DNA from 4 places in the Streptomyces sp. NPDC057939 genome. Region 4 is predicted to be linked to each of the others. Evidence: riboswitches for the same ligand, from Rfam matches in the RefSeq annotation. Region 4 holds a riboswitch; each other region holds the start of a gene.
The links. A riboswitch is a leader RNA that binds a small molecule or an ion and turns the genes downstream of it on or off. The one in region 4 is predicted to bind cobalamin.
Positions count from the first base shown of each region.

Region 1: it holds a riboswitch for cobalamin, as region 4 does, so the genes downstream of both, ACFVS6_RS30215 (CoA-acylating methylmalonate-semialdehyde dehydrogenase) here and metE (5-methyltetrahydropteroyltriglutamate--homocysteine S-methyltransferase) in region 4, are expected to answer to the same signal.
Region 2: it holds a riboswitch for cobalamin, as region 4 does, so the genes downstream of both, ACFVS6_RS12105 (cobalamin biosynthesis protein) here and metE (5-methyltetrahydropteroyltriglutamate--homocysteine S-methyltransferase) in region 4, are expected to answer to the same signal.
Region 3: it holds a riboswitch for cobalamin, as region 4 does, so the genes downstream of both, ACFVS6_RS26870 (energy-coupling factor ABC transporter permease) here and metE (5-methyltetrahydropteroyltriglutamate--homocysteine S-methyltransferase) in region 4, are expected to answer to the same signal.

Region 1 covers NZ_JBHVPG010000036.1:81,752-89,055, forward strand. The annotation lists gene aceB (malate synthase A) at 1-51, opposite strand, end outside; gene aceA (isocitrate lyase) at 153-1,439, opposite strand; gene ACFVS6_RS30205 (short-chain fatty acyl-CoA regulator family protein) at 1,806-3,215, shown strand; gene ACFVS6_RS30210 (VOC family protein) at 3,270-3,698, opposite strand; cobalamin riboswitch at 3,795-3,974, shown strand; gene ACFVS6_RS30215 (CoA-acylating methylmalonate-semialdehyde dehydrogenase) at 4,201-5,700, shown strand; gene ACFVS6_RS30220 (acyl-CoA dehydrogenase family protein) at 5,697-6,848, shown strand; gene ACFVS6_RS30225 (enoyl-CoA hydratase/isomerase family protein) at 6,845-7,304, shown strand, end outside.
Region 2 covers NZ_JBHVPG010000008.1:55,702-63,005, reverse strand. The annotation lists gene ACFVS6_RS12115 (putative cobaltochelatase) at 1-607, opposite strand, end outside; gene ACFVS6_RS12110 (cobyric acid synthase) at 762-2,324, opposite strand; gene ACFVS6_RS12105 (cobalamin biosynthesis protein) at 2,321-3,283, opposite strand; cobalamin riboswitch at 3,319-3,475, opposite strand; gene ACFVS6_RS12100 (hypothetical protein) at 3,603-3,824, opposite strand; gene ACFVS6_RS12095 (anion permease) at 3,853-5,124, opposite strand; gene ACFVS6_RS12090 (alpha/beta hydrolase family protein) at 5,511-6,641, shown strand; gene ACFVS6_RS12085 (hypothetical protein) at 6,794-7,304, shown strand, end outside.
Region 3 covers NZ_JBHVPG010000028.1:84,324-91,627, reverse strand. The annotation lists gene ACFVS6_RS26905 (cytochrome P450) at 1-369, opposite strand, end outside; gene ACFVS6_RS26900 (tRNA-dependent cyclodipeptide synthase) at 350-1,171, opposite strand; gene ACFVS6_RS26895 (EF-hand domain-containing protein) at 1,426-1,638, shown strand; gene ACFVS6_RS26890 (PadR family transcriptional regulator) at 1,713-2,285, opposite strand; gene ACFVS6_RS26885 (energy-coupling factor ABC transporter ATP-binding protein) at 2,379-3,200, opposite strand; gene cbiQ (cobalt ECF transporter T component CbiQ) at 3,197-3,946, opposite strand; gene ACFVS6_RS26875 (energy-coupling factor ABC transporter substrate-binding protein) at 3,951-4,358, opposite strand; gene ACFVS6_RS26870 (energy-coupling factor ABC transporter permease) at 4,355-5,056, opposite strand; cobalamin riboswitch at 5,085-5,281, opposite strand; gene ACFVS6_RS26865 (hypothetical protein) at 5,523-6,050, opposite strand; gene ACFVS6_RS26860 (SsgA family sporulation/cell division regulator) at 6,193-6,606, opposite strand; gene ACFVS6_RS26855 (hypothetical protein) at 6,656-7,105, opposite strand.
Region 4 covers NZ_JBHVPG010000043.1:13,906-21,209, forward strand. The annotation lists gene katG (catalase/peroxidase HPI) at 1-2,157, shown strand, start outside; gene ACFVS6_RS32800 (hypothetical protein) at 2,221-2,922, opposite strand; gene metE (5-methyltetrahydropteroyltriglutamate--homocysteine S-methyltransferase) at 3,078-5,399, opposite strand; cobalamin riboswitch at 5,572-5,792, opposite strand; cobalamin riboswitch at 6,053-6,189, shown strand; gene ACFVS6_RS32810 (ABC transporter substrate-binding protein) at 6,534-7,304, shown strand, end outside.

The DNA.
Region 1 (7,304 bases), on a different contig from region 4:
GCCCGGTGTGCCGAGGACTCGGACACCGGCGGTCAGGGACGTGGATGACATGCGGTTCTGCTCCTCGGCGTGGGTGGCCGGCGCCCGAGGGGGGAGCCTCGGGCGCCTTCGGACGACGGCCGGCGGGCGGGCCCTGCCGGATGCGGGAGGTCTTAGTGGAACTGCTCTTCCTCGGTGGAGCCGGAGAGCGCCGTCGTGGAGGAGGCCGGGTTGACGGCCGTGGAGACCAGGTCGAAGTAGCCGGTGCCGACCTCGCGCTGGTGCTTGACCGCCGTGAAGCCCTGCGCCTGGGCGGCGAACTCCCGCTCCTGGAGGTCGACGTAGGCGGTCATGCCGTGCTCGGCGTAGCCGCGGGCGAGGTCGAACATGCCGTGGTTGAGCGAGTGGAAGCCGGCCAGGGTGATGAACTGGAAGCGGTAGCCCATGGCACCGAGCTCGCGCTGGAACTTGGCGATCCCGTCGTCGTCCAGGGCCGCCTTCCAGTTGAAGGAGGGCGAGCAGTTGTAGGCGAGCATCTGGTCCGGGTACCGCGCGTGGATCGCCTCGGCGAACTCGCGGGCCTGGGCCAGGTCCGGGGTGCCGGTCTCCACCCAGATGAGGTCCGCGTACGGGGCGTACGCCAGGCCGCGGGCGATGACCGGGGCCATGCCGTTCCGGACGTGGTAGAAGCCCTCGGCGGTGCGTTCGCCGGTGCAGAACTCGGCGTCGCGCTCGTCGACGTCGCTGGTCAGCAGGGTCGCGGCGAGGGCGTCCGTACGGGCGATGATCAGCGTCGGGGTGTCGGCGATGTCGGCCGCCAGGCGGGCCGCGTTCAGGGTGCGGACGTGCTGGGCGGTGGGGACGAGGACCTTGCCGCCGAGGTGGCCGCACTTCTTCTCGGACGCGAGCTGGTCCTCGTAGTGGATGCCGGCCGCGCCCGCTGCGATCATCGCCTTGGTCAACTCGAAGGCGTTCAGCGGGCCGCCGAAGCCGGCCTCGGCGTCGGCGACGATCGGCGCCAGCCAGTCCGTGGTGTCCGAGCCGCCCTCGGCGGTGGCGATCTGGTCGGCGCGCAGCAGCGCGTTGTTGATCCGCCGGACCACCTGGGGGACCGAGTTGACCGGGTACAGGCTCTGGTCCGGGTAGGTGTGACCGGCCTGGTTGGCATCGGCGGCGACCTGCCAGCCGGAGAGGTAGATCGCCTGCAGACCGGCCCGCACCTGCTGGACGGCCTGCCCGCCGGTGAGCGCGCCGAGCGCGTGGATGTAGTCCTGCTCGTGGAGCTGCCGCCACAGCCGCTCGGCGCCGCGCCGGGCCAGGGTGTGCTCCTCGCGGACGCTGCCGGAGAGCCGCACCACGTCCTCGGCCGTGAAGGTGCGCTCGATGCCCGCCCACCGCGGGTCGTCGGCCCACCGCTGCCTGAGCATCTCGGCCGCCGCCGTCGTGTTCGCCTCTGCCATGACCGTCACCGTCTCCATGAGTCGCTTCAACGTCCTCGCACGCCATAGGTGCGAAGCTGTGGCACCACGTGCCATATCGGATCGCGGCCCGCCGTTCCTGACCTGGAACGAGTGAGCAATGTTGTCGATCCATCAGCCGGGAGCTGCCGGGGTGTCCGACATCAGGGCGTGATTCGGGCCCGGTTCCCCCGTCCGGATCCGCCTGGTCCGGCGGGCCGCAGGACGACTCTCGCAGTGGCACCCAGTGCCATCAAGCGTGGACGTCTGCCAACTTCTGCGAATCTTCTCGACGCCGTTTGTCAAGTTTGCGAAGGGTCCGAGTCATCGCCTCCCGCATAGGGTGGTGCACGGAACGAGGGAGGCGCGGTGAGCAAGACGTACGCGGGCACGCGGTTGCGGAGACTGCGGGAGGAACGGCGGATGTCCCAGGCCGAACTGGCCCGGGTGCTGGCCATCTCGCCCAGCTACCTCAACCAGATGGAGCACGACTCCCGCCCGCTGACCGTGCCGGTGCTCCTGCGGCTGACCGAGGCCTTCGGCGTCGATCCGGGCTTCTTCTCCGAACGCGACACCAGTCGGCTGGTCGCGGACCTGAGGGAGGCGCTGGCCGGTGAGGTGGCCGAGGCGAGGGTATCCACCTCGGACCTGGCCGAGCTGGCCTCCCGGATGCCGGCCGTCGCTCAGGTGCTGCTCGACCTGGGCCGCCGCGGCCAGTTGCTGGCCGAGCGGCTGGCCGGTTCCGCCGACGGGCGGGACGGGGACCCGGGCGCCGGATCGCCGCGCTCGCCGCACGAGGAGATCCGCGAGTTCTTCTACCGGCGCCAGAACTACCTCCACGACACCGACCTCGCGGCCGAGGAGCTGGCCCGTACCATCCGGATTCGGCCCGGTGAGGTCGTCCGCGCCCTCTCGGCGCGGCTCGCGGACCGCCACGGGGTCCGGGTGAGCGCCGACTCGGAGCGGCTGCACCACTACGACGACTCGGGCCGGGTACTGCATCTGTCCGCCCGGCTGCGACCGGGCCAGCAGGCCTTCCGGATGGCCACGCAACTGGCGTTCCTGGAGTACGGCGGCGAACTGGACCGGCTGGCGGCGGAGGACTTCCCCGCGGGGTCGACGCCGCACGCGCTGGCCCGGATCGGCATCGCGAACTACTTCGCCGCCGCCCTGATCCTTCCGTACCGGGCCTTCCACACGGCCGCCGAGGAGTTCCGCTACGACATCGAGCGACTCACCGACCACTTCGGCCTCGGCTACGAGACCGTCTGCCACCGCCTCAGTACTCTGCAACGCCCCAGGCTGCGCGGGGTGCCCTTCTCCTTCGTCCGCGTCGACCGGGCCGGGAACATGTCCAAGCGGCAGTCCGCCACCGGATTCCACTTCTCCCGTGCGGGCGGTACCTGCCCGCTGTGGAACGTCTACGAGGCCTTCGCCGCGCCCGGCCGGATCCACGTGCAGGTGGCCGCCATGCCCGACGGTCGGCGGTACCTGTGGACCGCCCGCGCCGTCACCCGCCACCGCGGAGGCTGGGGGGAGCCGGGCAAGACCTTCGCCATCGGTCTCGGCTGCGAGATCCGGCACGCCTCCCGGCTGGTCTACTCCGACGGGATCGACCTGGACAACACGGCCGCGGCCACCCCCATCGGCATGGGCTGTCGCCTCTGCGAGCGGCTCGACTGCCCGCAGCGCGCCGTCCCGCCGCTCGGGCGGCCGCTCGCCGTCGACGAGAACTCCAGCACCTTCGTCCCGTACCGGGTCGCCGACCCGGACCGGTGAGCCGGGGCCCGACCCGGGCCGTGACGGGCCGGCGCGCTCCGCGCCCCGGACCGCTCAGTCGACGCAGAACTCGTTGCCCTCGATGTCCAGCATCGGGATGCACGCGTCGTTGCCGTCGTACAGGGTGCGCACGTGCACCGCGCCGAGCGGGACGAGCCGTGCGCACTCGGCCTCCAGAGCGGCGAGTCGCTCCTCGCCGACGAGCCCGGTGCCGACCCGCACATCGAGGTGCAGCCGGTTCTTGGCGGCCTTTCCCTCGGGGACGCGCCGGAAGTACAGCCCCGGACCCACGCCCGAGGGGTCATGGCAGGCGAACCGGGAATCCCGCTGCTCGGCCGGCTGTGAGACGTTGAAATCGTCCCAGGTGGCGAACCCCGCCGGGGGCGGCGGTACGACGTACCCCAACACCTCGCACCAGAAGCGGGCGAGCCGCTCGGGCTCCGCGCAGTCGAAGGTGACCTGGAACGTCCTTGTCGTCGGCATCGGCGCACCGTACCAACGGGACCCCTTCGGGGCGGCGGGGTTTTCGCGCGGCCCCGCCGGGGGTGGGGGGTGGACTTACTAGGACGTCCAACTATATGTTCGTGACAAGCCCGCGGTGCAGGGAAGCCGGTGTGAATCCGGCGCGGTCCCGCCACTGTGACTGGGAAGTGTGCTCTTCAGCAGGTCAGGCCACTGACGGGATCCATCCGTCGGGAAGGCCGGAGAGCACGCGTTGATCCGGGAGTCAGGATACCGGCCGCGGGGTGATCCGTGTTGTCCACGAGGATGGAGCAGACACGCATGGCACCGGTACGTGACCACGGCCCAGGTGATCCGGCGGAGTCCCCGAACCATGAGGCCCTGTCCTCGCGTTCGTGACTCGACGAAGGCCCCCGGGCCTTCCCTGTCCCGCGGTCGGACCCGCGGTCCGCACCCCGATCGGTGCCGTACCGCTCCCGCGCCGCGCCTTCCTCGGATCCTCACCTGACGAGAGCAGGCTTCGATGGTCCGCGAACTCACCCACTTCATCGGCGGCAAGCACACGACCGGCACGTCCGGTCTCTTCGCCGACGTGTACGACCCCAACACCGGCACGGTGCAGGCCAGGGTCCCCCTGGCCGGACGCGCCGACACCGAGGCGGCGATCGCCAACGCGGAGGAGGCGCAGCTGGAATGGGGGCAGTGGAACCCGCAGCGCCGCGCCCGCGTCATGCTGCGCTTCCTCCAACTCGTCGAGGGCGAGCGGGACTCCCTGGCCCGACTGCTGTCCTCCGAGCACGGCAAGACCGTCGCGGACGCCCACGGCGACCTGCAACGCGGCCTGGAAGTGGTCGAGTTCGCCGCCGGCGTGCCGCACCTGCTGAAGGGTGAGTTCACCGACAACGCGGGCACCGGGATCGACGTGCACTCGCTGCGTTCCCCGCTGGGCGTCGTCGCGGGCATCACCCCCTTCAACTTCCCCGCGATGATCCCCCTTTGGCAGGCCGCCCCCGCCCTGGCCTGCGGAAACTCCTTCATCCTGAAGCCCTCCGAGCGGGACCCGTCCGTCCCGCTGCGGCTGGCCGAACTGTTCCTGGAGGCCGGACTGCCGCCCGGCGTCCTCAACGTGGTCAACGGCGGCAAGGAGACCGTCGACACCCTCCTGGAGGACCCTCGCGTCCAGGCCCTCGGCTTCGTCGGATCCACCCCGATCGCCGCGCACATCTATGCCACCGCCGCGGCCCACGGCAAGCGCGCCCAGTGCTTCGGCGGCGCCAAGAACCACATGATCGTGATGCCCGACGCGGACCTCGACCAGGCCGTGGAGGCACTGATCGGCGCCGGCTACGGCTCGGCGGGCGAGCGCTGCATGGCCATCGCCGTCGCCGTCCCCGTCGGAGAGGAGACCGCGAACGCCCTGGTGGCCAAGCTGGCGGAGCGCATCTCCACCCTGCGCGTCGGCCGCTCCGACGACCCCGAGGCCGACTTCGGGCCCCTGGTCAGCCGGGACGCGCTCGACCGGGTGAACCGCTACGTCGGCATCGGAGCCACCGAGGGCGCCGAACTCGTCGTCGACGGACGCGGGTTCACCCTGCCCGGCCACGAGGACGGCTACTTCGCCGGAGCCACCCTCTTCGACCGCGTCACCCCGCAGATGCGGATCTACCGCGAGGAGATCTTCGGCCCGGTGCTGTCCGTGGTCCGGGCCGCCGACTACGAGGAGGCGCTGCGCCTGCCCACCGAGCACCCCTACGGCAACGGCGTCGCGATCTTCACCCGTGACGGCGACACCGCACGCGACTTCACCCGCCGCGTCGGCGCCGGCATGGTCGGGGTCAACGTCCCGATCCCCGTACCCGTCGCCTACCACACCTTCGGCGGCTGGAAGCGGTCCGGCTTCGGCGACCTGAACCAGCACGGGCCCGACTCGATCCGCTTCTACACCCGGACCAAGACCGTCACCTCGCGCTGGCCCTCCGGGGCCAAGGAGAGCGCGAGCTTCACCATCCCGACGATGGGATGAGCGCCGTGACCACCCTCACCGAGGACCAGCTCGCCCTCGCCGAGGTCACCCTCGACTTCGCCCAGGAGCAGTTGGCCCCCCACGCCGTCGCCTGGGACCAGGCCAAGCACTTCCCCGTCGACGTCATCCGCCGGGCGGCCTCGCTCGGCCTCGGCGGTGTCTACGTCCGCGAGGAGCAAGGCGGCTCCGGCCTCACCCGCTCCGACGGGGTCCTCGTCTTCGAGACCCTGGCGACCGGCTGCCCGTCGATCGCCGGCTACCTCTCCATCCACAACATGGTCGCCTGGATGATCGACCGGTACGGGGACGCCGCCCAGCGCCGCCGCTGGCTGCCGGACCTGTGCACCGCCGACGTCCTGGGCAGCTACTGCCTCACCGAGCCGGGCGCCGGCTCCGACGCCGCCGCGCTGCGCACCCGTGCCGAACGGGACGGCGAGCACTACGTCCTGACGGGCGTCAAGCAGTTCATCTCCGGAGCCGGGGCCGCCGGCGTCTACGTGGTCATGGCCCGCACCGGCGACAGCGGATCCGGCGGCATCTCGGCGTTCGTCATCGAGCGCGACGACCCCGGGGTCTCCTTCGGACCCAACGAGCACAAGATGGGCTGGAACGCCCAGCCCACCCGTCAGGTCGTCCTCGACGGCGTGCGGATCCCCGCCGACCGTCGGCTCGGCGCCGAGGGCGACGGCTTCCGCATCGCCATGAACGGCCTCAACGGCGGTCGCCTCGGCATCGCCGCCTGCTCCCTGGGCGGCGCCCAGAGCGCGCTGGACCGCAGCCTCGCGTACCTGGCCGACCGGGAGGCGTTCGGGGCCCGGCTCCTGGACGCACAGGCGCTCCAGTTCCGCCTCGCCGACATGGCGACCGAACTCTCCGCCGCCCGCGCGCTGGTCCGTACGGCCGCCGAGGCGCTGGACCGCGCCGACCCGCAGGCCGCGCAGCTCTGCGCGATGGCCAAGCGGTTCGCCACCGACACCGGCTTCGCCGTCGCCAACGAAGCGCTCCAACTCCACGGCGGCTACGGCTATTTGAGCGAGTACGGCATCGAGAAGATCGTCCGCGATCTCCGTGTGCACCAGATCCTGGAAGGGACCAACGAGATCATGCGCGTCATCGTCGCCCGCGGCCTGACGGAGGCACTGCGATGAGCGGGGAGGAGGACGAGGTCCTCGTCCGGGTGGAGGGCGGGGCCGGACGGCTGATCCTCAACCGTCCCAAGGCCCTCAACGCCCTCAGCCACCCCATGGTGCTGCGGATCGAGGAAGCCCTGACGGCCTGGCGCGACGATCCCGCGGTGCGGACGGTCGTGATCTCCGGGGCGGGGGAGCGCGGGCTCTGCGCGGGCGGGGACATCCGGGCCATCCACGAGGACGCCCGCACGGGAGGCACCGCCTCTGCGGCCTTCTGGCGCGACGAGTACCGCCTCAACGCGCTGATCGCCCGCTATCCGAAGCCGTACGTCGCCCTGATGGACGGCATCGTCATGGGCGGCGGCGTCGGCATCTCGGCCCACGGCTCGGTCCGGATCGTCACCGAACGCTCCCGGGTCGCCATGCCCGAGACCGGCATCGGGTTCGTCCCCGACGTCGGCGGCACCTACCTCC
Region 2 (7,304 bases), on a different contig from region 4:
CGACCTCCACGGTCAACCCGAACCGGTCCAGGAGCTGCGGCCGGAGCTCGCCCTCCTCGGGGTTCATGGTGCCGACGAGCAGGAAGCGGGCGTCGTGGCGCACGGAGACGCCCTCGCGCTCCACGTACGAGGCACCCATCGCGGCGGCGTCCAGCAGCACGTCCACGAGGTGGTCGTGCAGGAGGTTGACCTCGTCGACGTACAGGATCCCGCGGTGCGCGTCGGCGAGCAGACCCGGCTCGAAGGCCTTCACACCCTCGGAGAGGGCCCGCTCGATGTCGAGGGCGCCGACGAGACGGTCCTCCGAGGCGCCGACCGGAAGCTCCACCATCCGCGCGGGGCGGGCGCTGCCGGGGCCGGGCTCGTGGGGACCGTCGGGGCAGGCCGGGTCGGGCGAGGCGGGCGCGCACGAGAACCTGCAGCCGGGCACGACGTCCACCTGCGGCAGCAGCGCGGAGAGCGCGCGCACGGCGGTGGACTTGGCGGTCCCCTTCTCACCGCGCACCAGCACGCCGCCGACCGCCGGGCTGACGGCGTTCAGCAGGAGCGCCAGCCTCAGGTCGTCCTGCCCGACCACCGCCGTGAACGGGAAGTGGGTGCTGCTCATCCGCTGATCACTCCTTCGAGTGGACTGGGCCGGTCGCTCATCGGGCCGCGACGGCCTTCGGCCATGGGGTTCTTGTGTTCCCGGTGCGTCCGGGGCCGGTCCACCGCCGCGCTCGCCGCGTCCGAGGGGGCGGGCCCCGGGACGCGCGGCGCCGTCACGGCGCACCCGGCGGCAGGAACGGCAGCCCGTCCGGGACGCCCGATTCGACGAGCCGCAGCAGGCCGGCGGTGTCGGCGTGTTCCTCGATCAGGTCGCCCAGCAGATCGAGCTGTTCCTCGCGCAGCAGCCCGAACGAGGTGTCCGGGGCCGGCACGAACCGGCGGCCGGCGGCCGCGGCCACCTCCCGCAGGAACGCCCGCCGGAAGCCGTCCGACTCCAGCGAGCCGTGCCAATGGGTGCCCCACACGGCGCCGACGCGACAGCCGTCGAGGAACGGCTCCCCGCCCAGCACCTCGGCCACCCCGTGATGGATCTCGTAGCCCTCGACGGGCTCGCCCAGCGCCGAGCCGACCGGCCGCGCCAGGGTCTTCTCCCGGGCGAAGCGGACCCGCACGGGCAGCAGGCCGAGCCCGTCCACCGCGCCGGCCTTCGACTCGACCTCGTCCTCGATGTGCTCACCGAGCACCTGGAAGCCGCCGCAGATGCCGAGCACCGGGCGGCCCTCGGCGGCCCGCCGCGAAAGCGCGTCGGCGAGCCCCCGCTCCCGCAGCCAGGCCAGCGCCTTCACGGTGCCGCGCGTGCCCGGTACGACGACCAGGTCGGCGTCGGCCAGCTCCTCGGCCCGGTCCACGAACCGCACGACCACGCCGGGCTCGGCGGCTAGGGCGTCGACGTCGGTGAAGTTCGACATGAGCGGCACCGCGCACACCGCGACCCGCAGCACGTCCTCGCCGACCGGCGGGGCCACCACGGACTCCCGGACGGCGCCGCGCAGGGAGACCCGCAGCCCGTCCTCCTCGTCGATGCCCAGCCCGTGCTGGAAGGGCAGCACCCCGTACGTCGCCCTGCCGGTGAGCCCGCGCAGCATCTCCAGGCCGGGCTCCAGGAGGGAGACGTCGCCCCGGAACTTGTTGACCAGGTATCCGGCGATCAGCGACTGGTCCTCGGGGGACAGCAGGGCGGTGGTCCCGAAGAAGGACGCGAAGACGCCGCCCCGGTCGATGTCCCCGACCACGACGACGGGGAACCGCGCGGCCCGCGCGATGCCCATGTTCACGATGTCGGTCCGGCGCAGGTTGATCTCGGCCGGACTGCCCGCCCCCTCGCAGATCACGGCGTCATACGTGCCCCGCAGCTGCTCCAGGCAGTCCGTGACGACGCCGAGGAGCTGCTCGCGGTGCCCACCGGGCGCGGCCGACCCGGGGATCCGGTCGGGGCCCGCCGTGCCGAAGAAGCCGCGCGCGCTCATCTCGCCCACCGGCTTGCCCAGCAGCACGACCTGACTGCTGCGGTCGCTGCCCGGCTTGAGCAGGACCGGGTTCATCAGGGCCGTCGGTTCCACCCGGGCCGCCTGGGCCTGCATGGCCTGGGCCCGGCCGATCTCGGCGCCCTCCCGGGTCACGAACGAGTTCAGCGACATGTTCTGCGCCTTGAAGGGGGCCACCTTCACCCCCCGGCGGGCCAGCCACCGGCAGATGCCCGCCGTGACCACGCTCTTGCCCGCGTCCGACGTGGTGCCGGCGACCAGCATCCCGCCGCCGCGCCCGGTGCCGCTCATGCGCGCCGTCCCTTCGAAGTGGTACGGGAGACCAGCAGCCGGACCGCGACGCAGGCGCCCAGCGCCAGCCAGGTGACCTGCCGCGACAGGCGTACGGCCCGCTCGATGTCGGCGACCTCCACGGGCCGCCCGGTTCCCCCGTTGAGCACGGCACGGTGCTCGGTCCGGCCGCCGTAGGACAGGGTGCCGCCGAGCCGGACCCCGAGCGCCCCCGCGAAGGAGGCCTCCACCGGTCCGGCGTTGGGGCTGGGGTGGGCGGCCGCGTCGGCGCGCCAGGCGCGTACGGCTCCCCGCCGGTCGGGACCGGCCACGACGGCGGCCAGCGCGGTGAGGCGCGCTCCGGGCCAGCCGGCCAGGTCGTCGAGGCGGGCGGAGGCCCAGCCGTAGCGCAGGTGACGGGGTGACTTGTGGCCCACCATGGCGTCCAGGGTGTTCACGGCGCGGAAGGCCAGCAGGCCGGGCACCCCGGCGACGGCCCCCCACACCAGCGCCCCGACGACCGCGTCGGAGGTGTTCTCGGCGACGGACTCCACGACGGCCCGGGCCATCTGCTGCCCGTCCAGGGACTGCGGGTCGCGCCCGCACAGGTGGGGCAGCCGTTCGCGGGCGACCTCGGTGTCGCCGACGGCGAGGGCCCCGCCGATGGCGCGGGCCTCCCGGCCCAGCGAGGTGCCCCCGACGACGGCCCAGGTGGCGGCGGCGGTCAGGGCCACGCGGGCGGCGGCGGGGCGGGAGCGCACGGCGCGGGCGGCCAGGACGCCGACGGCGGTCGCGCCCCCGGCGCACACCAGGGTGTGGAGGACGCCGCGGGCGCGGTCGTCGCGCCACAGGGCGCGTTCGACGGCGGCGGCGGCTCTCCCGAAGGCGGCCACGGGGTGCCCGCGGCGCGGATCCCCGAGGATCCGGTCGCCGATCAGGCCCGCCGCGGCGCCGTACGCGAAGACGCGATCGGCACGCATGGTGGCAGCTATGTCCTCACTCAGGGTCCGCGCCCTGGTTCGACGTGTCCGGCGGCGAGAGTTCCTGGCTCCCGGGGCGCGCACCGTGTGCGCCGCCCCGGTGACAGTGGCGGGACCGCGCCGGATTCGCACCGGACTTCCTCTTCCATGCCGCCGTATTGGCTCGCGCAGTCCACCACGCACCGAGAACGCCCGTCAACTTGCCGTTGACCTGCGGCGGGTGCGCGGCGGGGTGCCGGGCGAGGTGCCGGCGGGTAGTGCGCCGGGGCATGCGAAAGCTCCCCCCGGGAGACCCGGAGGGAGCTTCGGACGCACCGTCTCAGCTGACGATCAGGTAGATCCCGTACGACACGGCCGCCGTGCAGAGCGCGAAGCAGACGTACGCGCCGCTGCGGGCCATGACAGCCGCGCCGCCGCGTTCGGTGGCTGCCTCGTGCTTGGACAGGCCCACCAGGCCCAGGGTGAAGAGGGCCACGAGGGCGACCGTGGCGGTGAGGCTGACTCCGAAGACGGAGCCGAGTGATGCCCAGTCGATCTTCATACCGCTGAATCCTCTGTCGTTCTCGGGGTCAGACCGCTGCGGCCGGAGCCGCGGGGGTCGCGGTCGAGGCCGGGATGGTGGCCTTGAGGTCCTCGTCGGTCACGGCGGCGGTGGTACCGGCCGCGGCGGTGGTCGGCGGGACGGTGACGGCGGCCATGGCCGTGGTGACGACACCGGGCTCGTCCGTCGCGCCGGGGGTCTCCAGCTCGTTGACGTTGTTGTGGTCGACGACCTGACGGCGGGAGATCAGCCAGATGGCGAAGCAGGAACCGACCAGGAAGACCGTGACCGCGGCGATGCCGATGTCACCGGTGCGCATGACGAGCTCGGCGATGGAGGCGACGAGCGCGGCGGCCGGCAGGGTCAGGCCCCAGGCGATGAACATGCGGGTGGCGGTGGACCAGCGGACCACACCGCCCTTGCGTCCCAGGCCGGCACCCATGACGGCGCCGGAGCACGCGTGGGTGGTGGAGAGGGAGAAGCCGAGGGTGGAGGAGGCCAGGATGACGCTCGCGGCCGAGGTCTGGGCGGCGAAGCCCTGCTGCGGCTGGAGGTCGGTGAGGCCCTTGCCCATGGTGCGGATGATGCGCCAGCCGCCCAGGTAGGTGCCCATCGCGATGGCCAGACCGGCGGAGACGATGACCCAGACCGGCGGGTTGGCGCCGGCGGGGAGGGCGTTCCCGGCGATCAGCGCCAGGGTGATGATGCCCATCGTCTTCTGCGCGTCGTTGGTGCCGTGCGCGAGGGAGACGAGACCGGCCGAGGCGATCTGACCGGCGCGGTACCCCTTGGCGGAGGTCTTCTCGCCGACCTGGTTGCCCAGCTTGTACGTCAGCTTCGCGGCCAGCATGGCGGCCACACCGGCGACGAGCGGGGCGGCGATCGCGGGGATCAGCACCTTCGTCACGACGACGCTGCCGTTGACCGCGTCGAGACCCGCGGAGGCGACCGCGGCACCGATGAGGCCACCCATGAGGGCGTGGGAGGAGCTGGAGGGCAGTCCGACCAGCCAGGTGACGAGGTTCCAGAGGATCGCGCCGACCAGGGCCGCGAAGATCACCTCCGGCTGAATGCCTTCCTCGTTGACCAGGCCCTTGGAGATCGTCTTGGCGACCTCCACGGACATGAAAGCGCCGACGAGGTTCAGCACGGCGGACATGGCGACCGCGGTCTTGGGCTTGAGGGCGCCGGTCGAGATGGTGGTGGCCATCGCGTTGGCCGTGTCGTGGAAACCGTTCGTGAAGTCGAACACGAGAGCGGTGATGATCACGATCCCGAGGAGAAGCGTTATGTGCTCCATTTACCCAGGCTTCTGTTTGACGTCATTGGCTCGGCGACCGTAGGCAACGTGGATGAACGGAAGGTGAACTGGGGCGGGCGGAGTGGTGTCTCGGTGTGCCGTGTGATCGGGACCTATCTCCCGGTTCCACCGCGAATATAGCGATTCGTGCACGTCAGAGCGGGGCGAACACGCCCCTTCCGGGAGGACTTCCGGCCCGGGGCGACCCGCCCGCGACGGCACGGAAGAGACCCAGATCACGCGCGGGGGCCCTCGGCGGGCTCCGGCCGGCCCCGCCGCGGCCGTCACCCCGAGCGGCCGTCGGCCGGGTTCCGGTTCCGCCGGACGGCGGCGCGGGGCGATCGGCTCCGGTGGCCCGACCGCCGGCCCGCCCCGACACTGGAGCCGTGCGTACCGCCACAGCGACGGCAGCGGCCGTCACAACGACCCTGATCGGTGCCGGAGCAGCCGCGGTCGCGGCCGGCCGGTACGCCGCCGACGCCGCCCTGCGGCCCGAACCCGGACGCCCGCTGCCCGGCGGGCCCCGGCTGAGCGTCCACTCCGCCGGTGCGGGCCGGGTGACGCTCACCCGTTCGCTCGCCTCACTGCTGCCCGGCACCTGGGGCCTGTCCGCGCCCGGCGTGCACGCCGCGGTCGGACCCGTCCTGCCCGACGTCCCGCACGACCCGGACGCCGTCGTGCGCAGCCTCCTCGCCGTCACCCACGGCAGCCTCGAACCGCGGGCCCGGGTCACGCTCACCCCCCAGGTGCACCTGGGCAACCCGCGCACCGCGCTCGGCCTCGACCACGCCGACGTGGACGTCCCCGGCGAGCTCGGCGCGCTGCCCGCGTGGTTCGTGCCGGCCGCCCGTGACACCTGGGTCATCACCGTCCACGGGCTCGGCGCCGGCCGGGAGCACCCGATGGTGGTCATGCCCTTCCTGCACCGCCACCACCTCCCCGTCCTCGACCTCGCCTACCGCGGCGACCTCGGCGCCCCCGCCTCCCCGGACGGCCTCGGCCACCTCGGCGAGTCGGAGTGGCGGGACCTGGACGCCGCCATCCGCTACGCCCTGCGCTACGGAGCCCGGCGGGTGGTCCTGCACGGCTGGTCCACCGGCGCCACCATGGCCCTGCACGCGGCCGAACGCTCCGCGTTGGCCGACCGGATCTCCGGACTGGTGCTGGACTCGCCCGTCATGGACTGGCAGGCCACCCTGCGCGCCCTCGCCGCCGCCCGCCGCACCCCGGCCCCCCTGATCCCGCTCGCGGTACGGGCCGCCGAGGGCCGGGCCGGACTGCGCGCCGACCGCCGCCCCCCGGGCGCGGACCCGGCGGCCCTGCGCGTACCGGTGCTGATCCTGCACGGGCCCGACGACACGCTCGCCCCCTGGGAGCCCTCCCGACGGCTGGCCGCCGCCCGTCCCGACCTGGTCACCCTGCACACCGTGCGGGGCGCCCCGCACGGGGCGATGTGGAACGTCGACCCGGCCGGGTACGAGGAGGCGCTGCGCCGCTTCCTCACCCCCCTCATGTGACGCGCCGTCGGGCGCGCCGCGCGGCGCCGGGGTGAAGGGCTCGTGCCGGACGGGACGTAGGGGGCGGATTGTCCCGGTTCATCCATCCGGTGACCTGTGGAAACGGCTGGTTCCGTTTGGGCTTTCGGCCAGTGACGGGCGAGACTGCATCCGTGACGTCCCGAAAGCCTGATGAGCAGTTGGCTCGCGACTCCAGACTCCGACTCGTCTCCCCGCGCTCCGTCGCCACGGCGCGCAAGGCGGTGACCGACCGGCGAACCCGGCCGGCCCCCCGGCCGCCGGCGGGCACCCCCGCCACGGCAGACCTGGCGAACCGGGCCCGCGCCTCCCTCGCCGACGCGGTACGGCTGGCCCGCTGGGCCGAGCTGAACCTCGGGGCGGGCGATGGCGGGCGCCCCGCGACGGCGGGCGCGCTGCCCGCCTCCGACGTGGAACGGGCCGCCGCGGAACTACGTCTGACGCACGGTCAGATCCGGGTCGGCTGGGACCGCGCCCGGCTCTCCGGCCTCGTCGAGGTGCACGGCGGCCACGCCCGGCCCGGCTGGCGCCTGCGCGCCTGGGACCGCGACGACACCGCCGTCCTGCGCGGCTGGGTGGCCCTCTTCGACGCCTGGTCCCTCGTCCACCCCGCCCCCGCCGACATCGCCCCCGGGGCCGTCGCCG
Region 3 (7,304 bases), on a different contig from region 4:
CTCCTGAAGGCCCTTCTGGCGCGGGTTGAGCGCCTTCATGACCGCGTTGCGCAGGCCCGCGCTGTTGATGTTGCCCATGTTGTTGACGACCTCGGGCGGGATCGTCAGGGCGTACTGCCGGGGCACCCCGGCGTTCGCGGTGTCCTTGAGGCTGAAGCGCTCGTCCTCCAGCACCTGCTTGGCCAGCGCGTAGCTGCTCACCAGCCAGGCCGGATCCCCGGTCAGGGTGCGGACCGCTGCGACCGGCGCCTTCTCGCGGAGCCAGGAGCACTCCTCGGGCAGTACGTCACCGCGCCGCGAGAGCGGGAAGTCGAGGAGCGGCCGCTGCCGCTCCCGGCCGTCCCGGCCCTCAAGCTGCTCGACGCTCATCGACGGTCCTCTCGGTGGTCGCGTGGTTCACGGTGCTCTGAGGTGCCGTGCCCCGCGGTGCGGTGGTGGTCGTGGGCGCGGCGTCCGCCGGCCCGTCGTCCGTGGCGTCGACGGCCTCGGGGCGCACGACGGCGTAGGCCTGGTTGCGGGTGGCGCGCAGACCCCCGCCCCGGGCGAAGAGGAGGTCCGTCATCGGCATCTTGACGTGGTACGCCGCCACGGAGGACGGCACGTCGAGAATGCTCGGGGTGTCCACGAAGAAGGGCAGCTCCGCCGCCATGTAATCGAAACAGACCTGCAACTGCGCGTCCGTGATGGATTCACCCTCCGGCAACTTGGATCCGACGAAATGGAGGGCCATTTCCTCGCAACCCTTGCGGAACGTGTCATCGGTCTCCAGGAAATGGAGAACGCGGCGGTGCAGAAGTTGGTAGACGGGGTTCGACTGGAACTCCGAAAGTGCCCTCACTCGAATCTCGGCCTGTTGAGGTCCTGATTCCTCAACGCCTTTGAGGATCCTTCTCCGAACCGCCTTTATTTCTTTCGCCGCACGCTTCTCCGCATGCTCCGGGGTGTAGCCGAAGGCGGCGAACATCCGGTCGACGTGGAGGTCCGCGTAGACGAAGTCGACCTGCGCGAAGCGGGTCGTGGCCCATCGGGCAAGACTGGACACGCGCTCGGCACTGAAGTAGCTGTTGCCAGGACTCACTCCGATGAGCACATGGTCGCCGTCTTCCCAGATATGGCGGCAGGTGCGGGTGAAGGGCAGAACTTCGAATGATGCGTCAGCTGTGATCGTCACCTGTGTGATCGCCCTTGTTGCCGCTTGTCCCTGGGAGCCCTGCGCTCCCGGTGTGGCGGCAATGTCTGTACGTTATGCCGTGATCCCGGAGCGTGACAAGTGGGGGCCGGATTTGTTGGCCGGAATTATCACTTCCGCGTTACGGAAGGGTAATTGAATTTGTTTCTGCCGACCGAACGGGACCCGAGGGACGGGGCGGGCCCGGCGGCCGCTACCCTGAGCCGGTCAACAAGCACCGAGAAGGGGTGGACCCAGTGGCGGACATCGAGAGCGCACGGGCGACGTTCGGCAGGTTCGACGCGGACGGCGACGGCTTCGTCACGGCCGACGAGTACAGCGCGGCCATGAAGGCCATGGGCGACGCGTTCGTCACCGGCGCGGTCGCCGACGCCGTCATCGCCTCCAAGGACGCGAACGGCGACAAGCTGCTCAGCTTCGACGAGTTCTGGGCCTCCCTCAACAAGTAGGCCCACGCGCGGCGAGCCGGCCCGCAGGCCGACCCGGCCCGCGCCCCGCCCCCGTCCCCCGCGACGGGGGCGCTTCAGGCCCGGTCCCCGCCCTCCCGCGGTTCCTCCGGCGGGGTCATGCCGTCGACCTCGGCCAGCGCCTCCTCCAACCAGCGCAGCCAGAACGTCTCCAGGGCGATGCCCCCGTGCAGCACGAGTCGGCGCAGCCGGTCCTCGACGGCGTCGCGGCCCGGCGGGAAGTCCTTCGCCTCGATGGCCTCGTAGGTCTCCAACTGCCCCCGGTGCAACTCAAGGTGGCGCCGCAGCTCGGGCAGCAGCCCCTGCGGTCCCACGACGCCCGCCGCCCTGATGCGCAGCAGCAGCGGATCCCGCATCGGTTTGGGGTCCTGGCTCTCGCCGACCCACCGGGCCAGCTCCGCGCTGCCGGCGGGCAGTACCTCGTACTCCTTCTTCCGGCCCCGGAGCGGCACCTCCCCGGGCAGCGCACGGATCAGCCCGGCCTCCTCCAGCCGGCCCAGCTCCCGGTAGATCTGCTGATGGGTCGCGGACCAGAAGTACCCGATCGACCGGTCGAACCGCCGGGTCAGCTCCAGGCCCGACGAGGGCCTTTCGAGCAGGGCGGTGAGGATGGCGTGCGGGAGCGACATGCCGCCATCCTAGGTACGCGCGACCGGCGGGCTGCCCGGTCCGCGCCCGCGGGCCCCGTCGACGGACCCGGTCGGCCCGCGGGCCGACCGGGTCTAGCGCCAGGCGGCCAGGGCCTCCGGGACGCGCGGGCCGGGGGAGTCCTCGTCGAGCAGGCCCCGGGCGCGCAGGAAGGCCGTCACGGCCGGCGACCAGGCCTGGCGAAGGCCCGCCGCGGCCAGCAGGTCCGGGTCCGAGAGCAGGGCCGTCGCCGGACCGGTGCGGATGCCCGTCGGGGTGAGTACGGCCGCGTCGTCGGCCCAGCGGACCGCGAGGTCCACGTCGTGGGTGGCCATCACCACCGTCGTCCCCGCCCGCCGCAGACCCGCCAGGACGTCCAGCAGCCGCTCCTGGCCGTCCGGGTCCAGGCCGGCCGTCGGCTCGTCCAGGATCAGCACGCGCGGGGCCATCGCGACCGCTCCCGCGATGGCGGCGCGCTTGCGCTGCCCATAGGAGAGCAGATGCGTGGGGCGGTCCCGCAGCGCGGTGATGTCGAGCGCGGCCAGCGCCGAGTCGACCCGCTCGCGGACCTCCGGCGCGGCCAGCCCCAGGTTCATCGGACCGAAGGACACGTCCTGCTCGACGGAGGCCGCGAACAGCTGGTCGTCGGGGTCCTGGACCACGAGCTGCACAGACGTGCGCAGCCGGGTCAGGCCGGTCCGGTCGTACGTCACCACCTCGCCGTCGAGGCGCAGCGCGCCCGAGCCGGGCCGCAGGCCCCCGCTGAGCAGCCGCATCAGGGTGGTCTTGCCGCTGCCGTTGCGGCCCAACAGGACCAGCGCGCGGCCCGGCGCGATGCCGAAGTCCACGCCGGACAGGACGGCGGGGCCGTCCTCGTAGGCGTAGCCCGCGCCGACCAGCTCCACCAACGGGGTCACGGATACAGCTCCTTCAGGACGAGGGTCAGGCCGACCAGGGAGGCCAGCAGGGCGGCGGACGCCGCCAGGAACCGCCGGGACAGGGCCGCCTCGGGGACGAGCACCCGCAGCGCGCCGTCGTAGCCGCGCCCGGCCAGCCCCTCCTGGAGCCGTCCGGCGCGGTCGAAGGCCCGGACGAACGCGGTCGCCGCGAGCCCGGCCAGCGAGCGCCACACCGCGGCCCGGTTCGTGTGCCCGAGGCGGGCCGCCTGGGCGCGGCGGACCTGGGCCATCGAGTCGAGCAGCAGGAACCCGATCCGGTACATGACGAGGGCCACGTCCACGACGGGGGCCGGTACGCCGGCCCGCACCAGCCGGGGCAGCACGTCCGACACCGGGGTGGTGAAGGCGAACAGCAGCACCCCGAGCGAGGCCGCCGAGGTGCGCAGGAGCAGCTCGGCGGCGTGCCGGGGCCCGTCGGGGGCGAGGGAGACGAAGCCGGCGGGCCCGCCCAGGGACACCAGCAGCGGCAGCGCACCCGTGCAGCAGAAGCCGAGCGGCACCCGGAAGGCCCGCCACAACTGCCGCCCGGCGACCCCGGCGGGGCCGAGCAGCACCACCAGGGTCGCCGCGGCGACCAGCGGCCCGCCGGGCCAGGGCGGCAGACACACGGCGGTGACCGTCAGCCCCAGCCCCAGCAGGGCCTTCTCCAGCGGATGGCGGCGGCGCCAGCGACTGCTGTGCGCCGCCACGTCGATCGGCAGCACCGCGCTAGCGCTCCGCGCCGGCCGCGGCCGCCGAACCGGTTCCGGCGCCCGTACCGCCCCCGTCGCCGGTCCCTGCCTCGGTGCCGGCCCCGTCGCCGCTCCCGGCGGCCGCGAGCGCCGCACCCTGGCGGCGCCCCTTGCGCACGCCGAAGTAGTACGCGAGCACGCCCGCGCCGAGCGCCGCCTGGAGGGCGAACAGGGCCGACTCGATCTCGCCCGAGGGGGGTTCGTACAGCGGGGAGAACCAGGGCTCGTAGTCCGGCTTCAGTTCGGTGATGGCCGCCTCCGCCTGCGCGTCGGCGCCCGCGAACGGCTCCTCCTTGCCGTCCCCGAGTCCCAGCGCGAGCGGGAGCACGGCCAGCGCCGCCACCATGAGCAGCAGCAGAGTGTTGATCTTCGCGTTCCTGGTCATCGGACCTCCGCCTCCTGCTTCGTCTTGCTGCCACCGGTCAGCCGGGCGACGCCCAGGCGCACCAGGTCGGACTTGCTGGACTGCATCAGCAGCCGCACCACGAGGACCGTCAGCAGGCCCTCGCTGACCGCGAGCGGGATCTGGGTGAGGGCGAAGATGCCCGCGAACTTCTCCAGGGCGCCGACGAAACCGCCGGACGGGTCCGGGAAGGCCATGGCGAGCTGGACGGAGGTCACGCAGTAGGTGACGAGGTCGGCGAAGAAGGCGCCGAAGAAGACGGTCACCATCAGCGGCACGTCGAACTTCTTCAGCAGCCGGTAGACCCCGTAGCCCGCCCAGGGGCCGGCGATGGCCATCGAGAAGACGTTGGCGCCGAGCGTGGTGAGACCGCCGTGCGCCAGCAGCAGGGCCTGGAACAGCAGGGTGATCGTGCCGAGGACCGCCATGATCGGCGGCCTGAAGAGGATGGCTCCCAGACCGGTGCCGGTGGGGTGCGAGCAACTACCCGTCACCGAAGGGATCTTCAGGGCGGAAAGGACGAATGTGAATGCTCCGGACGCCCCGAGCAGCAGGGTGCTCTCGGGGTTGGCCTTCACCTCGCGGGTGAGGGCGCGGACGCCGTGGACGACGAAGGGAGCGGATGCGGCGCCCCAGGCGACCGCGTGCAAAGGGGGCAGGAACCCCTCGGCTATATGCATGAGTAGAGAGACCTCTCCAGCACCTCGTGGATGGACGACGCGCCCCGGCCGGTCTCCTGGCTCACGGGTACTGATGCCCTGACTCCGCCTTCCCGGGGCCGTGCGGTCTCCCGCGCGGAACCCAGTGGCTTCCCGCAGGAATGGAGCCGGACTTCCCGATCACAGTGGCGAGGGCCGCACCGGTTTCCCACCGGTTTCCCGAACACCAAGGCCCGCTGACAGTAGTCGGCCGCGCCGACCGGTAACAACCCGGCCCCGCCGGCGGTGGTGACCCGTGCGGCTGCGGTCCGATGGCGGTCGGTGACGGGTGGGGTCGGTGTGGGGAGCGGGGCGGGGGCAGCCGCTCGGACCTCCCCGCCCCCGGGTACCGCCGAGCCGCCGTCGGGGGCGTGCGCCGTCGGGAACGGCAGGGGGCCCGGGGTGTGTGACACACCCCGGGCCCCCGACCGTTCGCCGTCCCGTCGGGTCAGCAGGTGTTGGGGTGCGATACGTCCACCACGACCCGCTCCGGGTTGTGCAGGACGGTGACGCCGTAGGCCGGCTTGGTGTCGAAGGCGGCGCCGAAGGTCACGTACCCCTCGTAGTCGCCGGTCATGGCGATGCCCTTGAGCTTGGGCAGGTAGATCTTCTGCAGCCGGGGGCCCCGGTAGACGTTCTGACCCGCGTCGTCGTGTCCGGCGGCGGGGTTCAGGCGGATCTCCAGGAAGTACTTCCCGGCCAGCGGCACGGGCTTGCCCGACCCGTCGTAGACCAGCTTGGAAACGGGACTGACGTTGACCGTCGGGACGTGGCCCTGGATGTCGATCACGATCCGGTCGAAGGTGCAGTGCCCGCCCCAGCGGGCGTTCACGACGAGCGGGGTCTGGGTCTTGGTGGTGGAAGCGGCGGCGGAGGCGGCGGTGGCCGGACCGGCGAGCGCGAGCCCGGCGGTGAGCAGCGCACCCGTGGCCAGGGCCACGATCCGCCGACGACGAGGACGAAGCAGGTGACGCATGACGTCCCCCCGATTCTTCAGAGACGGGGACAAGGGTGTCATCGGGTAGGACACCCGCCGGGCTCCTACGGTTGCACGGCTGCGCTGCCCCGTTTCCGGACCTCCGGGCCGGCCGGCGACCCCGGCTCCACCCGGCGGCCGGTCAGTGCGCCAGCAGGGCGCTGACCTCGGCGTCGAGGTCGTAGTGACGACGTTCCTGCCCGCGCGGGACCAGGGTGCTCATCCGGCGGCACAGCTCGCGGACGTCCTTGGCGCGGGCGGAGACCACGCAGTTCTGCAGCCCGTTGCTGAAGGCGAGGAAGACCCGCGGCTCCGAGCGCTGCCGGCGGGGCCACACCTGTATGTCGCCCTCGCCGGTGGCGGTGGCCTCCCCGTCGAGCAGGAGTTCCCGGGAGAACACCCAGCGCGCCAGGTGGACCCCCGCGCCGCGGAAGTCCACGGCGAGCTCGTACGGCCGGTCCGTGCGGTACACGAAGACCCCCTGGAGGGGGACGGACACGGGAGCCGCCTCCAGTCGCAGCGGCAGGACGCGGTGCTCGGTGACGGCGGTGGTCAACGGGTGAGCCTTCCTCTCGAACGGGGTCTTCCGGGGCCCTTCCGGCACGCTAGCCGACCCCCTCGGCCCGACCGGACGCCGAAGGTCCCGGGCCGGACGGGCCACCGGACCCCTCTTCGGGGACGGCGGGCAGCCGGACGCCGATCAGGGCGGAGACACCGGCGCCCAGGGCGCCGAGCAGGAGCAGGGCGGCGCCCGGGTTGACGTACGGGGGGACGGCGGCGTCGTGGCGGTGCGGATCGTCGGGGAGGTGGCACTCCAGCCCCAGCGGCACGAAGGTCGCCCGGTACTCGTCGACGCGGGCCATCCGGTCCTGCCCGACCGCCTTCAGGCAGGCGTCGAAGGTGGCGCTCTCGTCGAGGAACAGCAGCGGCAGGGCGCCCCACACGTAGAGGCCGACGGCCCCGGCCGTGCAGGCCGCGGCGATGCGGCGGCGGGGCGGGCGGGCGTTCAGCGCGTAGGCGAGGAGGCCGGCGGCGGCGACCAGCCCGACCAGCACGACGGCGATCAGAGCGATCGGATTGTGGCCCTCAAACGCCCCCGAGGCATGTGGACTTGAAGCCCAGTGCGATGTTTCCACGCTTCCCCCCTCGCCGGTACGCGAGATCGTAGCCGCCTCCTGCGACGCCCCTGCCCCGCCCCCGGTTCCGTACGCGCGGGAGCCCGCCCTCCGGAGGAGGGCGGGCTCCCGGTGCGCG
Region 4 (7,304 bases):
CGCGCCGCGCACCCGACGCAGGGCGGCGGAAACCGCCAATGGTGGCCCGAACGCCTGAACCTGAAGATCCTCGCCAAGAACCCCGCCGTGGCCAACCCGCTCGGCGAGGAGTTCGACTACGCCGAGGCGTTCAAGACCCTCGACCTGCCGGCCGTCAAGCGGGACATCGCCGAGGTACTGACGACCTCGCAGGATTGGTGGCCCGCCGACTTCGGCCACTACGGCCCCTTCATGATCCGAATGGCCTGGCACAGCGCGGGCACCTACCGGATCAGCGACGGGCGCGGCGGCGCCGGCGCCGGTCAGCAGCGCTTCGCACCGCTGAACAGCTGGCCGGACAACGGGAACCTGGACAAGGCCCGCCGCCTGCTGTGGCCCGTCAAGAAGAAGTACGGCCAGAACCTCTCCTGGGCCGACCTCATCATCCTCACCGGCAACGTCGCGCTGGAGCAGATGGGCTTCGAGACCTTCGGCTTCGGCGGCGGTCGGGCCGACGTCTGGGAGCCCGACGAGGACGTCTACTGGGGTCCCGAGACCACCTGGCTCGACGACGAGCGCTACACCGGCGACCGGGAGCTGGAGAACCCGCTCGGCGCGGTCCAGATGGGCCTCATCTACGTCAACCCGGAGGGCCCGAACGGCACCCCCGACCCGATCGCCGCGGCCCGCGACATCCGTGAGACGTTCCGCCGGATGGCGATGAACGACGAGGAGACGGTCGCCCTGGTCGCGGGTGGCCACACCTTCGGCAAGACCCACGGCGCGGGCCCCGCGGAGAGCGTCGGCGACGACCCCGAGGCCGCGCCGATCGAGCAGCAGGGCTTCGGCTGGAAGAGCACCCACGGCACCGGCAAGGGTGCCGACGCGATCACCAGTGGTCTTGAGGGCATCTGGACGGACACCCCGACCGCCTGGGACAACAGCTTCTTCGACATCCTCTTCGGCTACGAGTGGGAGCTGTTCAAGAGCCCGGCCGGCGCGCACCAGTGGCGTCCGAAGGACGGCGCCGGGGCGGGCACCGTGCCCGACGCCCACGACGCGTCGAAGACCCACGCGCCGACGATGCTCACCACCGACCTCTCGCTGCGGTTCGACCCGGCCTACGAGCGGATCTCCCGGCGCTTCCACGAGAACCCGGCGGAGTTCGCGGACGCCTTCGCCCGCGCCTGGTACAAGCTGACCCACCGCGACATGGGCCCGGTCGTGCGCTACCTCGGCCCGGAGGTCCCGACCGAGACGCTGCTGTGGCAGGACCCGCTGCCGCCGGTGACGCACGCGCCCGTCGGCGCCGACGACGTCGCCGACCTCAAGGCGCGGGTACTCGGCTCGGACCTGTCGGTTTCCCAGCTGGTCTCCGCCGCGTGGGCCTCGGCCGCTTCGTTCCGCGGCAGTGACAAGCGCGGCGGCGCCAACGGCGGGCGCGTCCGGCTCCAGCCGCAGAGCGGGTGGGAGGCCAACGACCCGGACCAGTTGGCGACGGTGCTGCGCACCCTGACGTCGATCCAGGAGGAGTTCCACTCCGCCGGGTCCGGGGACAAGCGGATCTCGCTCGCCGACCTGATCGTCCTCGCGGGCGGCGCCGCCGTGGAGCAGGCCGCGAAGGACGCCGGCTTCGACGTCGAGGTCCCGTTCACCCCGGGCCGGGTGGACGCCTCGCAGGAGCAGACCGACGTCGAATCGTTCGCGGCGCTGGAACCGGCCGCCGACGGCTTCCGCAACTACCTCGGCAAGGGCAACCGGCTGCCGGCCGAGTACCTGCTGATCGACCGGGCCAACCTGCTGAACCTGAGCGCCCCCGAGATGACGGTGCTCGTGGGTGGCCTGCGCGTCCTCGGCGCGAACCACCAGCAGTCGCGGCACGGGGTCCTCACCACGACGCCCGGGACCCTGACGAACGACTTCTTCGTCAACCTGCTCGACCTGGGTACGACGTGGACCGCCACGGCCGGGGACGGCAACTCCTTCGAGGGCCGTGACGCGGCCACGGGCGAGGTCCGGTGGACCGGCACTCGCGCCGACCTCGTGTTCGGCTCGAACTCCGAGCTGCGCGCGCTCGCGGAGGTCTACGCGAGCGATGACGCGAAGGCGAAGTTCGTGAAGGACTTCGTGGCGGCCTGGGACAAGGTCATGAACCTCGACCGGTTCGACCTCGGCTGACGGTGACGCCCGGGCCGGCCGGTCTTCCCGGCCGGCCCGGACCGCCCCCTGCCCGCACCTCGGTCAGAACTTGACCTTGGTGGTCGAGAACGTGACGGGCTGCGCCGGGTCGGCGTAGCACTGGAAGGGGTCCCACTCGTTGGTGTCGGGCTGCAGCCGGTCCCAGCCGAACGCGGTGTTCGTGAAGCTGGAGCCGCCGGCGCCCGTGGTCAGGGTGCCGCTGCCCGGGGCGCGCAGGGTGACTTCGAGGTTCGGGAAGTCGAACTCGACGCCGCCGACCCACTCGCCGTCCGACTTCACGCGCAGCTCGTTCCCGTTGCGCTCGACCCACTGGTTGGCGGTGCCCAGGTTGCTGCCGCCGGTCAGCTTGTAGCTGACGACGGTCGCGTTGGCGGGAACCTTGTAGTTGAACGAGATGGTGTTCAGGAGCTTGTTGTAGGCGGCGACGGCCTTGATCGGCGCCGAGTCGAAAGTGACCTTGAACGTGTGGAACGGCGCGACCTTGGCCGGGGCCGTGGTGGTGAAGTTACGGCTGTACTCGACCGGTATCCACTCACCGGAGAGCCGGGTCTGGCAGACGTACGGAAGGGTGCTGGTCGTCGTGACCGCGGGCGCCCCGGTCGCGGCGGCGGTACCGGGCGGACGAGGTGCAGCGGATGCCGTCCGCGGCCGAGGTGGTCCGGGAGCTGGAGCGTTCGGTGCACGTCCACCGGGCCGCCGCGGCCGGATCGGCCTGACGTCGCACGGCTCGGTCCGACGTCGCACGGCTCGGTCCGACGTCGCACAGCTCGGTCCGACGTCGCACGGCTCGGTCCGACGTCGCACGGCCGGCGCCGCGGCGGGGGACCCGCCGTGGCGCCGGGAGAGGTGCGCGGGCCCGAGCGGGCCGGAACGTCGCGACGTCCCGGCCCTCCGGCGCGTCAGGCGGCGCCGCCCACCTCCGCCCGGACTTCGCGGGCCGCCGCCACCAGGTGTTCCAGGGAGGCGCGGGTCTCGGTCCAACCGCGGGTCTTCAGACCGCAGTCGGGGTTGACCCAGAGCCGCTCGGCGGGGATGGCCTCAAGGCCCTTGCGCAGCAGTGCGGCGGCCTCGGCGGCCGACGGGACGCGCGGCGAGTGGATGTCCCACACGCCGGGTCCGGCCTCCCGCGGGTAGCCGTGCTCGGAGAGCTCGGTCGCGACCTGCATGTGGGAGCGGGCGGCCTCCAGGCTGATGACGTCGGCGTCGAGGTCGTCGATGGCCTGGACGATGTCACCGAACTCCGCGTAGCACATGTGGGTGTGGATCTGGGTCTCCGGCCGCACGCCCGAGGTCGTGAGGCGGAACGACTCGGTGGCCCACGCCAGGTAGTCCGCGTGCCCGTCGGCACGCAGCGGGAGGGTTTCGCGCAGAGCGGGCTCGTCGACCTGGATGACGGAAGTCCCGGCGGCTTCGAGGTCGTTGACCTCGTCGCGCAGGGCGAGTCCGACCTGGCGGGCGGTCTCCCCGAGCGGCTGGTCGTCGCGGACGAAGGACCAGGCGAGCATGGTGACGGGCCCGGTGAGCATGCCCTTGACCGGCTTGGTGGTCTGCTCCTGGGCGTACGCCGTCCAGCGGACGGTCATCGGTTCGGGGCGGGAGATGTCCCCGGCGAGGACCGGCGGTCGGACGTAGCGGGTGCCGTACGACTGGACCCAGCCGTGCTGGGTGGCGAGGTAGCCCGTCAGCTGCTCGGCGAAGTACTGGACCATGTCGTTGCGTTCGGGCTCGCCGTGCACCAGGACGTCGATGCCCGTCTTCTCCTGGAAGGAGAGGACCTCGCGGATCTCGCCCTTGATGCGCTCCTCGTACCCGGCGGTGTCGATCCGGCCCGCCCTCAGGTCGGCGCGGGCCACCCGCAGCTCGTCCGTCTGCGGGAAGGAACCGATGGTCGTCGTCGGCAGGAGAGGCAGTCCCAGGTGGGCCCGCTGGGCCGCGGCCCGGTCGGCGTACGGCTGCGCGCGGCGGCCGTCCGCGGCGGTGATCGCCCCGGTGCGTGCCCGGACCGCGGGGTCGCGGGTGATGGGGGACGCGGCCCGGGAGGCCAGATCGGCGCGGTTCGCGGCGAGTTCGGCGGTGATCGCTCCGGCGCCCTGCGCGAGGCCGCGGGCGAGCGTGGCGATCTCGACGGTCTTCTGCCGGGCGAAGGCCAGCCAGCGTCGGACCTGCGGGTCGATGTCCCGCTCGACGCCCGAGTCCAGCGGAACGTGCAGCAGCGAGCAGGAGGCGGCGACGTCGACCCGGTCGGCCAGGCCGAGGAGGGTTCCGAGGGTGGCCAGCGACTGCTGGAGGTCGTTGATCCAGATGTTGCGGCCGTTGACCACGCCGGCGACCAGCCGCTTGCCGGGCAGGCCTCCGACCGCGGCCAGGTCGGCGAGGTTGGCGGCGGCGCGGTCGGTGAAGTCGAGGGCGAGACCCTCCACGGGCGCCTTCGCCAGGACGGGCAGGGCCTCGCCGAGGCGGTCGAAGTACGAGGCGACCAGCAGCTTGGGGCGCTCGGTCAGTGCGCCGAGCTCCCGGTAGGTGCGGGCGGCCACGTTGAGTTCGGCCGGGGTCCGGTCCTGGACCAGGGCCGGTTCGTCGAGCTGCACCCACTCGGCGCCGGCCGCCTTGAGGTCGGCGAGGACCCGGGCGTACACGGGGAGCAGCCGGTCCAGGAGGGTGAGGGGCTCGAAGTCGTCGGCGACGCCGGGGGCGGGCTTGGCGAGGAGCAGGTAGGTGACCGGGCCGACGAGGACCGGGCGGGCGGTGTGGCCGAGGGCGCGGGCCTCGCCGAACTCGGTTACCTGCTTGGTGGAGTCGGCCGTGAAGACGGTGTCCGGGCCCAATTCGGGTACCAGGTAGTGGTAGTTGGTGTCGAACCACTTGGTCATTTCGAGCGGCGCCACGTCCTGGGTGCCGCGCGCCATGGCGAAGTATCCGTCGAGCGGGTCCGCCGTGACGGCGGACCGGTGGCGGGCGGGGACCGCGCCGACCATGACGCTGGTGTCGAGGACGTGGTCGTAGTACGAGAAGTCGCCGGTCGGGACCTCGTTGACGCCGTCGGCGGTCAGTTGCCGCCAGGCGTCCGCGCGCAGGGCGCGGGCGGTGTCGCGGAGGGCGTCGGCGGTGACGCGGCCCTTCCAGTAGCCCTCGACGGCCTTCTTCAGTTCGCGGTTCTGGCCCTGGCGGGGGTAGCCGTACACGGTGGCGCGCACTGCTGCGGCTGCGGACTCGGTGGTCACGGAACTCTCCTTCGCGAGTGTGTCTCCATGGCCCGGTGGCGGGACGAGGACGCGAAGGGTGCCGGAACGGGCGGTTCGTCGGGAACGCGTACGACCGGTACGCGAACGGGAACGATCCGTCCGTGGTGCACGCCGACCCGCCCACGAGGTCACCGGGAAGCCGTGCGCGGTCGATCGCGCACGGGCAACGGGCAGGTCTTCGGACTCGCGGGCGCGCCGGCCACTCGGGCCGGCTCCTACTGGCCGTCGCTTCCCAGACCCTGACGGGTCCAGTGCGTATGACGGCGGTCGTTCCCACTCACCGCTGCGGGGCAGTCCCGGATTCCCACCGGGTTCCCTCTTACGACGCATCCCGCCTGGCGGACGGGGCGAACCAGCTGCGGGAGCCACCCTAGGCCGACTCGCTGGAGGAACGGTCCAAAAGTCCGCATGCTGGACGGGTTCGTGAGATGTGGGGCGGGAGCGCCGGCAGTGGCGGCGGGCATCGGCATCGCCGTCGACGGTGCGCCGGAGCCGACGTCGGGCTTCGGGTCCGCACCCCGTTCCCCCAGGTGAAAGCCCCTGACGGTACCCGAGTGATCAAGGAGTCGCCAGTCGGGAGGATGGCCGGTCGGGCCGTGGGGCGCGTTGCGACGTACGCCACCTTGACGCCCCGGGCCGGCTCGTGTTGCACTCCGGCTGAAAGCACGCAGCACCAGGGGAAGCCGGTCGAAATCCGGCACTGACCCGCAACCGTGGGCCCGGCACCGCCGGGCGAGTCGGAACACCTGGCGCGCAGTCATGTACACGAGAACGCCGTCGCGGACTACGGCGTGGCCGTCAGCACTTCCCCCACGGCTCGGCCGTGCACGGGGGTGCCCCGCCACGCGACCGGCCGCCCGGCAGGGACGAGAGGCCGGCGGTGGCGACCGAACAGCTGGAGAAGCGGCACCCGCACACCGGGCGCCCGTCGCGTCCGGCCACCTCCGCGCTCCGGCCCCCGGGCCCGCGAGTGGCCTTCCTCACGCCCCCGATTCCGCGTCCGCCGACCCCGTCGACCCCGTCGGGCGTTGCGCGGCCGTCGACCGATTGACCGGGCTACGGCCGACGTAGCACGAAGAACACCCGTTCCATCCGCGGCGAGAGGACACACCCATGCCCCGCAACCACCCGAAGATCCTGCTCTCCACGCTCGTCGTGGCCCTGCTCGCATCCGGCTGCGGGGGCGGCGCCAAGCCCTCCGCGGGCCCGTCGTCGTCGGCCGGGACCGTGGCGGGTTTTCCGGTCACGGTGGACAACTGCGGGGTCAGGACCACCTACCAGCGTCCGCCGCAGCGGGCCGTCTCGCTGAACCAGCACGCGACGGAGGTCATGCTGGCGCTCGGCCTGGAGAAGTCGATGGTGGGCACGGGTTACCTCGACGACCGCATCCTCCCCGAGTACCAGGGCGCCTACGACAGCGTGAAGGTCCTGTCGAAGGAGTACCCGTCGTTCGAGGTCCTGTTGCAGGCCGAACCGGACCTCGTGTACGGAGGGTGGTCCTCGACCTTCGACGAGAAGGAGGGCCGCGGCCGCGCCGCCTTCACGAAGGCCGGCATCAACACGCACCTCAACAGCGAGGAGTGCCCCACCGGTCCCGTCGACGCGGCCGCGATGGACGCGGAGATCCGCACCGTCGCGAAGATCTTCGGTGTGCCCGAGCGGGCCGAGCAGCAGGTGACGAAGCTGCACGGCGTCCTCGACCGCGTCGAGTCGCAGCTGGCGGGCGTCCCCGCGGTCAAGCTCTTCGTGTACGACAGCGGTGACAAGACGGCGTTCACCGCGGGCGGCAAGGGCATCGGCAACGAGATGATGCGGCGGGCCGGCGGGGTCAACCTCTTCGCCGACCTGGACAAGGCCTTCGGGGACGTGTCGTTCGAGCAGGTG